Regions from separate parts of the Enterococcus sp. AAFC-DPL-5146 genome, predicted to be linked through region 2. Evidence: predicted binding sites of a transcription regulator. Region 2 holds the regulator's gene; each other region holds the start of a gene.
The links. The regulator NrdR, encoded in region 2, represses ribonucleotide reductase genes. The targets are predictions, from matches to a motif close to ACACNATATATNGTGT.
Positions count from the first base shown of each region.

Region 1: a site for NrdR is predicted at 1,447-1,462, ahead of nrdH (glutaredoxin-like protein NrdH). Genes of this name have one in related genera too.
Region 3: a site for NrdR is predicted at 1,776-1,791, ahead of nrdD (anaerobic ribonucleoside-triphosphate reductase). Genes of this name have one in related genera too.

Region 1 covers NZ_CM177103.1:644,521-647,808, reverse strand. Annotated here, with positions in the region: gene AC4BB2_RS02935 (hypothetical protein) at 33-893, opposite strand; tRNA gene AC4BB2_RS02930 (tRNA-Lys) at 1,067-1,139, opposite strand; gene nrdH (glutaredoxin-like protein NrdH) at 1,691-1,915, shown strand; gene nrdI (class Ib ribonucleoside-diphosphate reductase assembly flavoprotein NrdI) at 1,917-2,294, shown strand; gene nrdE (class 1b ribonucleoside-diphosphate reductase subunit alpha) at 2,275-3,288, shown strand, end outside.
Region 2 covers NZ_CM177103.1:1,234,940-1,238,227, reverse strand. Annotated here, with positions in the region: gene AC4BB2_RS05545 (replication initiation and membrane attachment family protein) at 1-992, opposite strand, end outside; gene nrdR (transcriptional regulator NrdR) at 1,005-1,490, opposite strand; gene coaE (dephospho-CoA kinase) at 1,748-2,341, opposite strand; gene mutM (DNA-formamidopyrimidine glycosylase) at 2,345-3,181, opposite strand; gene polA (DNA polymerase I) at 3,269-3,288, opposite strand, start outside.
Region 3 covers NZ_CM177103.1:753,179-756,466, reverse strand. Annotated here, with positions in the region: gene AC4BB2_RS03425 (ABC transporter permease) at 1-831, opposite strand, end outside; gene AC4BB2_RS03420 (ABC transporter ATP-binding protein) at 821-1,588, opposite strand; gene nrdD (anaerobic ribonucleoside-triphosphate reductase) at 1,896-3,288, shown strand, end outside.

The DNA of each region.
Region 1 (3,288 bases), 590 kb from region 2:
ATATTCCCCGTCGCTAACATCTAGCTAAGTAATCATTGATTTGTTGATACAGTCATTTTAACTGCTTGTAACGCATCAAAATGCTGAATTGTGTAAACGATCGTTCCTTTTTGCCAAACCACTGAGTTGGTTTGATAACTATCACTTGTACTAGCTGTTAAAGAAATCTGTCCAACATTTTGAGGAGCTGGCAGCATGGCTGTTTCTAAATAAGTAACGACTTGTTTAGCTAGCGGCTCAGCTATTTCACCTCCTATATTTGAAGCTCTGACAACTAAACTCCAGTTGCCTTCTTGCCACGATAGGTAAGTTGAACCTGCGGCACCTTGCTGATATCCTGTGATTCCATACCCCAGATCAATCTTGCTACCACCATTATCGATGATTTGTCCCACTGCATTGGTAGCCGCTTCATTTGACTCATACGTTTTTTTCTCAAATGAGGAGATTGGTTGTAAATCATTAACAGAAATATCATTAACAGAAATCGGACGATCTTCTGCATAGTACAAAATTCTAAAGTTATTTTGATCGACAGTTCTCGTCGTTGCTGCTGTTAAATATTTAGCTGTTTGACTTGTCAATATCGCTTGAGGTAAACGATCGTTTGGAAATGCCGTATTAAGCTGACTTAAAACGACCTCCGCTTGTTTTGCTGGCGAGTCTGTATCTGATTTTACAGTAGATTGACTTTCACTTGTTTTTGTTTCAGATGAAGATTTTGTTGAACTTTGCTCGGTGGTACTTTGCTTCGTTGTAGTTTTGCTAGTTGATGTACTTGTTTGACTACTTTTTGGCGGAACTGAACTTTCAACTGTTTTGCCTTTGCCCCCACAAGCGCTAAGCGATAGTCCTGCAAGTAATATAAATGAAAAAATGATCTTCTTTTTCATATTTTTCCCCCTCCTAGATGGTTCTTTTAGTTTATCATCAAATAACAGAATACTCACTTCATATGATTCTATTTTTTTAGTTACTAATGGAACAAAAAAAGAGAACGCATATTCCATCTTCGAAACGTCCGAAGACGCCGATAGAATACCATTCTCGTGGGTTTGGCACCCAATGGGTCGTAAGGGGCTCGAACCCATGACCCGCTGATTAAGAGTCAGCTGCTCTACCAACTGAGCTAACGACCCAAATTGTTTAGTACTTAAATATTGTAGCACTCGAAAGTGGTTTATTCAAGAGGAAACATATGGTACAACAAAAATAAATAGCAACTATATTTATCTCGTTGTCATCAGTACGCCCTACTCTTTTTGTCATTTCTTTACGGAATGTCTAGCATGACAATCAGACAAAACTTTCAAAAAAATTCTATTCACATAATCAATGATAGGAATGTTCCTTTCTAATTCATAAATCCGTTCTTTTACCTATAGTAAGAAAATAATTAACGATCAAAATTGTATACATTCTGTTAGTGTCTCCTTAAATATTACACCACTATATCTTGTGTTTTCCAGATTAAAAATTCCAACTCAAAATTTAATAAATTTCTTTTTTAAACACGAATTTTACAATAATAGTCTCTCAAATCTAGAGAATACATGCTTTCATATTTCTTTCAAAAACACAAAACATGGTATTCAACAAAAAAACGACCACAATATGTAGTGCCTAAGTGTTGACTTTTTCCCTGAGAGATTTATACTAGTGAAGTAAACTAATTGAGGGGGAATTAAAAATGAACGTAAAAATCTTTTCTAAAAATAATTGTATCCAATGTAAGATGGCAAAACGTTTTTTAAGCGAGAATAATATAGCATTTGAAGAAGTAAATATCGACATCCAACCAGATGCGATTGACTGGTTAAAAGAACAAGGATTCCAAAGTGTTCCAGTTATTACTTCTGACGCTGCAACAGTTGTAGGTTTCCGTCCTGATCAATTAAAACAATTGGCTAGCTAAAATGAAAATTGTCTATTTTACAGTTACCGGACAAACTAGACGCTTCATTAAAAAATTGGATTTGCCAGCTTACGAAATTGAGCCTGCGAATCCTTTTTTTGAGATAAATGAACCATTTATCCTAGTCGTTCCTACTTACGATCAAGAAATAACCGAAGTGGTGAATGATTTTCTTGATTATAAAAGCAATCGTGAACAATTAAAAGGTGTTGCTGGAGGCGGCAACCTTAATTTTGCAGAATTATTTGTGTATACAGCCAAAGACATAGCACGTGATTACAAAGTTCCGATGCTTTTTGCTTTTGAGTTTAGCGGTACGAACGAAGACGTAGAATCCTTTAAGAAAGTAGTGAATGAACTTGAGTCTAAAAGAAATTAAAGATGTTAGCTATTTTAAGTTAAATAACGAGATCAACCGTCCCGTTGATGGACAAATTCCTTTGCATAAAGATAAAGAAGCATTGGAAGCATTTTTCAAAGAAAATGTCATTCCTAATACAAGAACCTTCAATACAGTAGAAGAAAAAATCAACTATCTAATCGACAATGATTATCTAGAAACAGCATTTATTCAAAAATATTCTATGGCTTTCATTGAAAAACTATATACATTTTTAGATGAACAAAACTTTGAATTCAAATCATTTATGGCAGCTTATAAGTTTTATTCACAATATGCGTTGAAAAATAATGCAGGAACTGAATACCTAGAAAGTTATGACGATCGAGTTGCTTTCAACGCTTTATACTTCGCTGATGGCAATGAAGAATTAGCTTTAGTTTTAGCAGATGAAATGATCCACCAACGCTACCAACCGGCAACTCCTTCATTCTTAAATGCAGGACGTAAACGTCGTGGTGAACTTGTTTCTTGTTTCTTGATTCAAGTCACAGATGATATGAACAGCATCGGCCGTTCAATCAACTCAGCTTTACAGTTATCAAGAATTGGTGGCGGTGTAGGTATCACATTAGCTAACTTACGGGAAGCGGGAGCACCAATCAAAGGATATGAAGGTGCTGCTAGCGGTGTCGTTCCAGTTATGAAATTATTCGAAGATAGCTTTAGTTATTCAAATCAATTGGGTCAACGTCAAGGTGCTGGAGTTGTTTATCTAAACGTTTTCCATCCAGATATCGAAATGTTTCTTTCAACTAAAAAAGAAAATGCGGATGAAAAAGTTCGTGTGAAGACATTATCTTTAGGAATCGTTGTTCCTGATAAATTTTATGAATTGGCTCGCAATAACGAAGATATGTATTTATTCAGCCCATATAGTGTGGAGCGTGAATACGGTGTTCCTTTCTCATACATTGATATTACAAAAGAATATGATAATCTAGTAGCTAATCCAAAAATTCGTAAACGTAAA
Region 2 (3,288 bases):
AGTGCTTCTAGATAATTTAATGGAAAATTCTTTTCACTATCCATAATCATCTGAATATCTTGAGTTGAAAATCCGTTCATTTTTAATGAGTTGTAGCGATAAGTTTGTTGGTCCTCATCGGATAGTTCAACTGAATCATTTTTTTGAAATTCACTTTTCTTTTGTTTTTTATCAGGATCATATGCTTTATAAATTCCTCGTTCAAAGTCTTTTACGTCAATCTTACTTGTATAATAATCAAAGGCTTTCGAACAAAAATCAATCATGTCTAATTCAGTGATTCCAAATAAATTATGAAAAATAAATACTTCTTCTTTAAATCCGTCAACATTATCAGGAAGTTTGATTCCAAGTTTTTCTATTCCTTGAACAAAATATGACCAATCAAAACTGTCATTCACTGCACTTAGTTTGGCAGCAGGCCTCGGATCATTGAAAGATTGTTCGATTTGAATTAATTGTTGATTTTGAGAAACAATTTGTTCTTCTTTAAACAAATAAACATCTTTGAATCCAGAAGAGATATCTTCAAAACCAGTTAAATTAATAAAATTTGGTTTGAATTGATTGAATAACTTATCTAATTTTCTTTGTCCTATACTATTTAAAAGAGTCAATACTAACACTTCATCTTTGAAAAATCGCTCAGCTGATTCAGGATGATTCAAACGATATAAAAACTTTGGTCCTAGCTCAGAATCATCTTTGACGAATGTCGTTAACAATCCAATACCTTCAAGCTTTTTTCTGGCAACTTGAATTTGCTTAATGCTGATATCCATCATAGTAATTAAATCAGCGTGAAACAGTGACTCACTAATTCCTGTATCTTCAACTTCTGATAAAAGTGTCAAATATAAACTAAATGCCTGTGCACCAATAATTGGTTGATATAACAGAGTTAACACCAACTGTTCTTGATCAGATAAAGGATACGGGATAGAGACTTGAAAAATACTTTTAGGATATACTTCTTTCCAATTGGTTTTCAAGGAAAGACCTCCTTATTTATTGGTTGTATCATTATTTGATGATTTTGCTTTATCAACAATGCCTTGTAGTTCTTTCAAGAATACACTCATATCTTTAAATTGACGGTAGACACTAGCAAATCGAATATAAGCAATTTCATCCAAATTAACTAAATCTTCCATCACATATTCACCAACTAAAGTGGTTGATATCTCATTTTCTCCTAAACTACGTACACGATTTTCAACATTATCGACAATTTGTTCCATCTGCTCCATAGCAACTGGACGTTTTTCAGCAGAGCGAATCAAGCCACGTAATATTTTTTCTCTATTAAATTCTTCACGATCACCATTTTTCTTGATAACTAGCAATGGCGCTGCTTCTATCCGTTCAAATGTTGTAAAACGGTAATTGCAATTTTCACATTCTCGACGACGACGAATCGCGCGGCCATCGTCCGCTTGACGACTGTCAATTACACGAGAATTATTATGATGACATCTTGGACAACGCATAGTGTTCACCTCGTTTTATTTTATATTTTTATTTTAGTTCATTCATTTTTAGTCTACTATCAATAGTATAACATGAAATGGCTAAGAAACCATACATCTACGATGACTTCCTAAATAAATTAATGGTGATTTAATCTTGAAAAAATCGAATGTTCAAATATACTAAAAACGAAAAAGGACAAGAACGTTCGTCAGCTCTCTTGCCTTTTTCGTTTGTTTGTTCACTTGTTATCTGTTACATTCAAAAGAATTATTCTTCATAAAACATTTTCAGAAACCCATTTTTCTACCTGTCTTGTTATATTTTGAATATCTCCTTGATTGTCTAATACAATATCTGCCATTTTTTTCTTCTCTTCTATTCCTAATTGACTGTTTATTCGATTAAATGCCTCTTTTTCACTTAAGTTATCACGTTTCATCAAACGAAGTAATTGTATGTTTTCTGGGACATAAACAACGGCCACTTGATCAACGAACTTATCATACCCACCTTCGTAAAGTAATGGGATATCAACAATCACTAAAGCTGCCTCTTTTTTCTTTTTTTTAATTTCAGTTAAAATTGCTTTTTTTATAAAAGGCGATAATATTTTATTTAGTAGTTTTCTTTTTTCCTTATTAGAAAAAATAATCTCTCCTAATTTTTTCCTATTAAGTGAGTTATCGGAATTTAAAATACTAGTTCCAAAAACTGAAACGACTTCAGATAAACCAATTGTTCCAGGCTCGACAACTTCTCTTGCGATAACATCTGCATCTACAATAGGAAACCCCAAGCTTTTAAATATATTCACAACTGTGCTTTTTCCGGTCGCTATACCTCCAGTTAAGCCTAATACCATCCCCATAAACTAACTCCTCACTTTCAAGGTTTGACACTTAGGACAAAAATGGGTGCCACGTTGAGCGACTTTAATTTTTTTAATTGGTGTAGCACACCTTGGACATGGTTTCTCTGTTTGACCATAGACATTCAATGAAATTTGAAAGGTTCCGGCTTCTCCCAGCGCATTTAAATAACTACGAATCGTTGTCCCGCCAGCTTCAACTGCACGACCAAGGACATCAATAATGGCATAGTACAAACTTTCGACTTCCATTGGTTTTAATGTATCTGCCGGTTGTTCTGGGTAAATCTTAGCCTCCCATAATGCTTCATCTACATATATATTGCCTAACCCTGTTACTAAACGTTGATCCAACAGTAACGGTTTAATCGCTTTATGATGTTTTTTTAGACCTTTACGAAATTCTGGTAGTTTAAATTCGGAAGGAATTGGTTCAGGTCCTAATGTTAAAATGCCTTTATAATTTTTCCCTTGATCCTTTTCAACTAAAACCATTCGACCAAATTTGCGAACATCTAGATAGCGTAATTCTGTTCCATCAGTAAATGTAAAAATAACATGGGTATGTTTCATTCGTGCGTCTTCTGGAGTATTGGTTTCGTATTTCCCTTCCATTCTTAAATGAGAAATCATATCGTAATTCGTCAATTTAAAGATTAAAAACTTTCCACGGCGCTCCATTTTTTCAATCCTTTGACCAATCAATTTTTCAGCAAAAATATCCGCTTCCGGTGCTTCTATAATTCTTGGCCACAAAATCGTGACTTCTTCAATCGTCTTTCCAACAACTAATTTTTCTAAGCCTTTTCTGACTGTTTCAACTTCTGGCAATTCAGGCAATTTCCATCTCTCCTTAGCGTAAAGAGACTGACAAAGTGATTAGTATCTATCACCGTTAAAATCAGTCTCTCTTCGTTATTTACTTAATTATTTTGCTTCATACCACG
Region 3 (3,288 bases), 480 kb from region 2:
GTAATAATTAAATTTATTTATCCCAGATAGATACACAATTAAATACATCGTATATTTAAAAAACAAGTACGTCCCAATCATACAGGTGAGCATGATTAGTAAAGGTGCTATCAAAAAGCCAGCGAAACCAACCTTCGTACGCATCAAAAAAGTTGCAAAATGGATAACATTATACGATAACCAATATCCTGTACCAATAAACAGTACTCCTAGAACGCCTAAAGAAATACTTACTACAGACATTTTATTTGAATTAAGCTTATTTTTTTTAGTTGGTTTCACCAAATTCATGACTTGATAACGATAAATCAACCAGCTACTTCGTATAGACACTGCCAATAACATGAATAAAAATACTAGACTGGTTTGAATCATTGATGGAAACGAAATAAAAAACAGACTCTCTACCTGTAAAAACATTGCTTTTGCAAGAATCATCAAGAATAGCTTTGAAAAAATAATTCCTAAGAAAATTCCTGAAACTAAAGATACTGCTCCTAACATTAGTGTCTCTACAAAAAATAAAAAAGATATTTGCCCTTTTCTCAAACCAATCAAGTGATAGAGACCAATTTCTTTCTCTCGTTTTAAGAGAAAGAAATAATTCGCAGCAAACATAAATCCTAAAATCATAATAACAACAAGAATACCGCCAAAATTCATCGCACCATTGATATGGACGTCTTGTCCCGCTCTACTTGCAAATGACCGATTATAAGTAATAGCATTAAAACAATAATAAACAACAACCGCAAAGGTCATACTAACAAAATAGACCAGATAATTGAGAAATTGGCCTTTAAAATTTTTCCAAGACAGTTTAAAAATCATTAGCACGGCCACCTCCGCCGATTGTTGCTTGCATATCAATTACTTGATTGAAAAAATCTTTTCTAGAACCTTGACGAACAACTTCTGAAAAAATGACACCATCTTTAATAAATAAAATACGATTGCAATAGCTTGCCGTATAAGGATCATGGGTGACCATCATAATTGTTGCATCATCTTGTAGATTCATATTCGTCATATACTGAAGTAATTCAGCTGCTGATTTAGAATCCAACGAGCCTGTAGGTTCATCCGCAAAAATAATTTTAGGTTTAGTTATCAATGCGCGTGCCGCCGCTACACGCTGTTTTTGTCCAACCGAGATCATATTAGGATAGGTCATCAATAGTTCCTCGATCCCTAAAACCTTCGCGACATGTATTAAACGTTCCTCCATTTCATCTACGGGAACTCTCTCTACTGCTAAAGGCAACAAGATATTATCTTGTACATTCAATGTTTCCATTAAATTAAAATTTTGAAAAATAAAACCTAACTTTTTACGACGAAAATCACTGATTTGATTATCTCGCATTTTTAAAATATCTTGACCATCAATTTGGACAGTTCCAGTTGTTGGTAATGTAATCGTTGATATGGTATTCAATAACGTTGATTTCCCGGCACCACTGGGGCCCATAATTCCAACAAATTCACCTTGATCAACAGAGAAAGAAATATTATTTAAGACTTGTACCTTATTACTTCTATATCCATATGATTTACTTAAGTGATTCACTTCTAAAATTTTTTTCATAGATTTCGCTCCAGTTTATTCATTATCCTTATTCTACCAATATTCTGCGTAACTGAACATCGTTTCCTCTTACAATTAAGTAATGTTGAAGCTTTTTTTAATTATTTATTTTTCTCAGCAAGAATGTTGTGACAATTCCCACAAACCTTTTAACAGCTTGTTTTCATTATTTTTCCATTTCAAAAAAACACTATATATAGTTATTAGAAGGAAAATATTTTCCATTTAAGCACTATATATAGTTGAAAGATTCAACGAATTGTTTTATGATAGGAAAGGAATAAATCTACGAGGAGATGGGTAGCAAATGATGGAAATTAAACAAGTGAATAATGAAGAAACCTCTATGAATTCAGCCTTAAGGAAGATCAAAATCGTTAAAAGAGATGGAAGATTAGTTGATTTTAATGATCAAAAAATTTATGACGCTTTGATCAAAGCTGAACAAAAAATCCGAGGTTCTTTAGACCCCCTTGTTCATGAGCGAATTCAAGAAATTGTGGAAAGAATCGATCAGGAAATTTCAGACCGTTTCACTGAAAATGTAAAAATTTATGAGATTCAAAATATTGTCGAACATATTTTGTTGGCGAAAAATGAATACGAGCTAGCTGAGGAATATATCAACTATCGCACACGTCGTGATTTTGAACGGAGCAAGGCAACCGACATCAACTTTACAATCAGTAAATTAATTAATAAAGATCAATCTGTCGTAAATGAAAATGCTAATAAAGATAGTGATGTTTTCAATACACAACGAGACTTAACTGCTGGGATTGTTGGGAAATCGATTGGCTTGAAGATGCTGCCTTCTCATGTAGCTAACGCCCATCAAAAAGGAGATATCCATTATCATGATTTAGATTACCATCCATATACACCAATGACTAATTGCTGTCTGATTGATTTTAAAGGGATGTTGAACAATGGATTCAAAATCGGTAATGCAGATGTTGAATCACCAAAATCGATTCAAACAGCTACCGCTCAAATTTCTCAAATCATCGCTAATGTAGCTTCTAGTCAATATGGTGGCTGTTCTGCTGACCGTGTGGACGAATTATTAGCACCATTTGCTGAATTAAATTATCAAAAACATCTCGCTGATGCAAAGGAATGGATCGATGGTTCTAAACGTCAGGAAGAGTACGCAAAAGCTAAAACTCAAAAAGATATTTACGATGCAATGCAAAGTTTAGAATATGAAATCAATACCTTATTCACTTCAAATGGACAAACGCCATTTACTTCATTAGGCTTTGGTTTAGGGCTAAGCTGGTTTGAACGTGAGATTCAACGAGCAATTTTACAAATCCGCATCAATGGATTGGGTAGTGAAAAAAGAACAGCTATCTTCCCTAAGTTGATTTTCACTTTAAAGCGTGGTGTAAACTTAAATGAAACAGACCCAAACTATGACGTGAAGCAACTTGCATTAGAATGTGCGACTAAACGGATGTATCCAGATATTTTAAATTATGATAAATTAGTTGATTTGACAGGTAGTTTTAAAGTGCCTATGGGATGCCGCTCTTTCTTACAAGGTTGGAAAGATGAGAATGGTGAAGAAATCAATGTCGGTCGTATGAATTTAGGTGTTGTTACATTAAACCTACCAAGAATTGCAATGGAAGCTCAAGGCGATCAGGATAAATTCTGGACTCTTTTAGCAGAACGTCTAGAAACAATGAAAGATG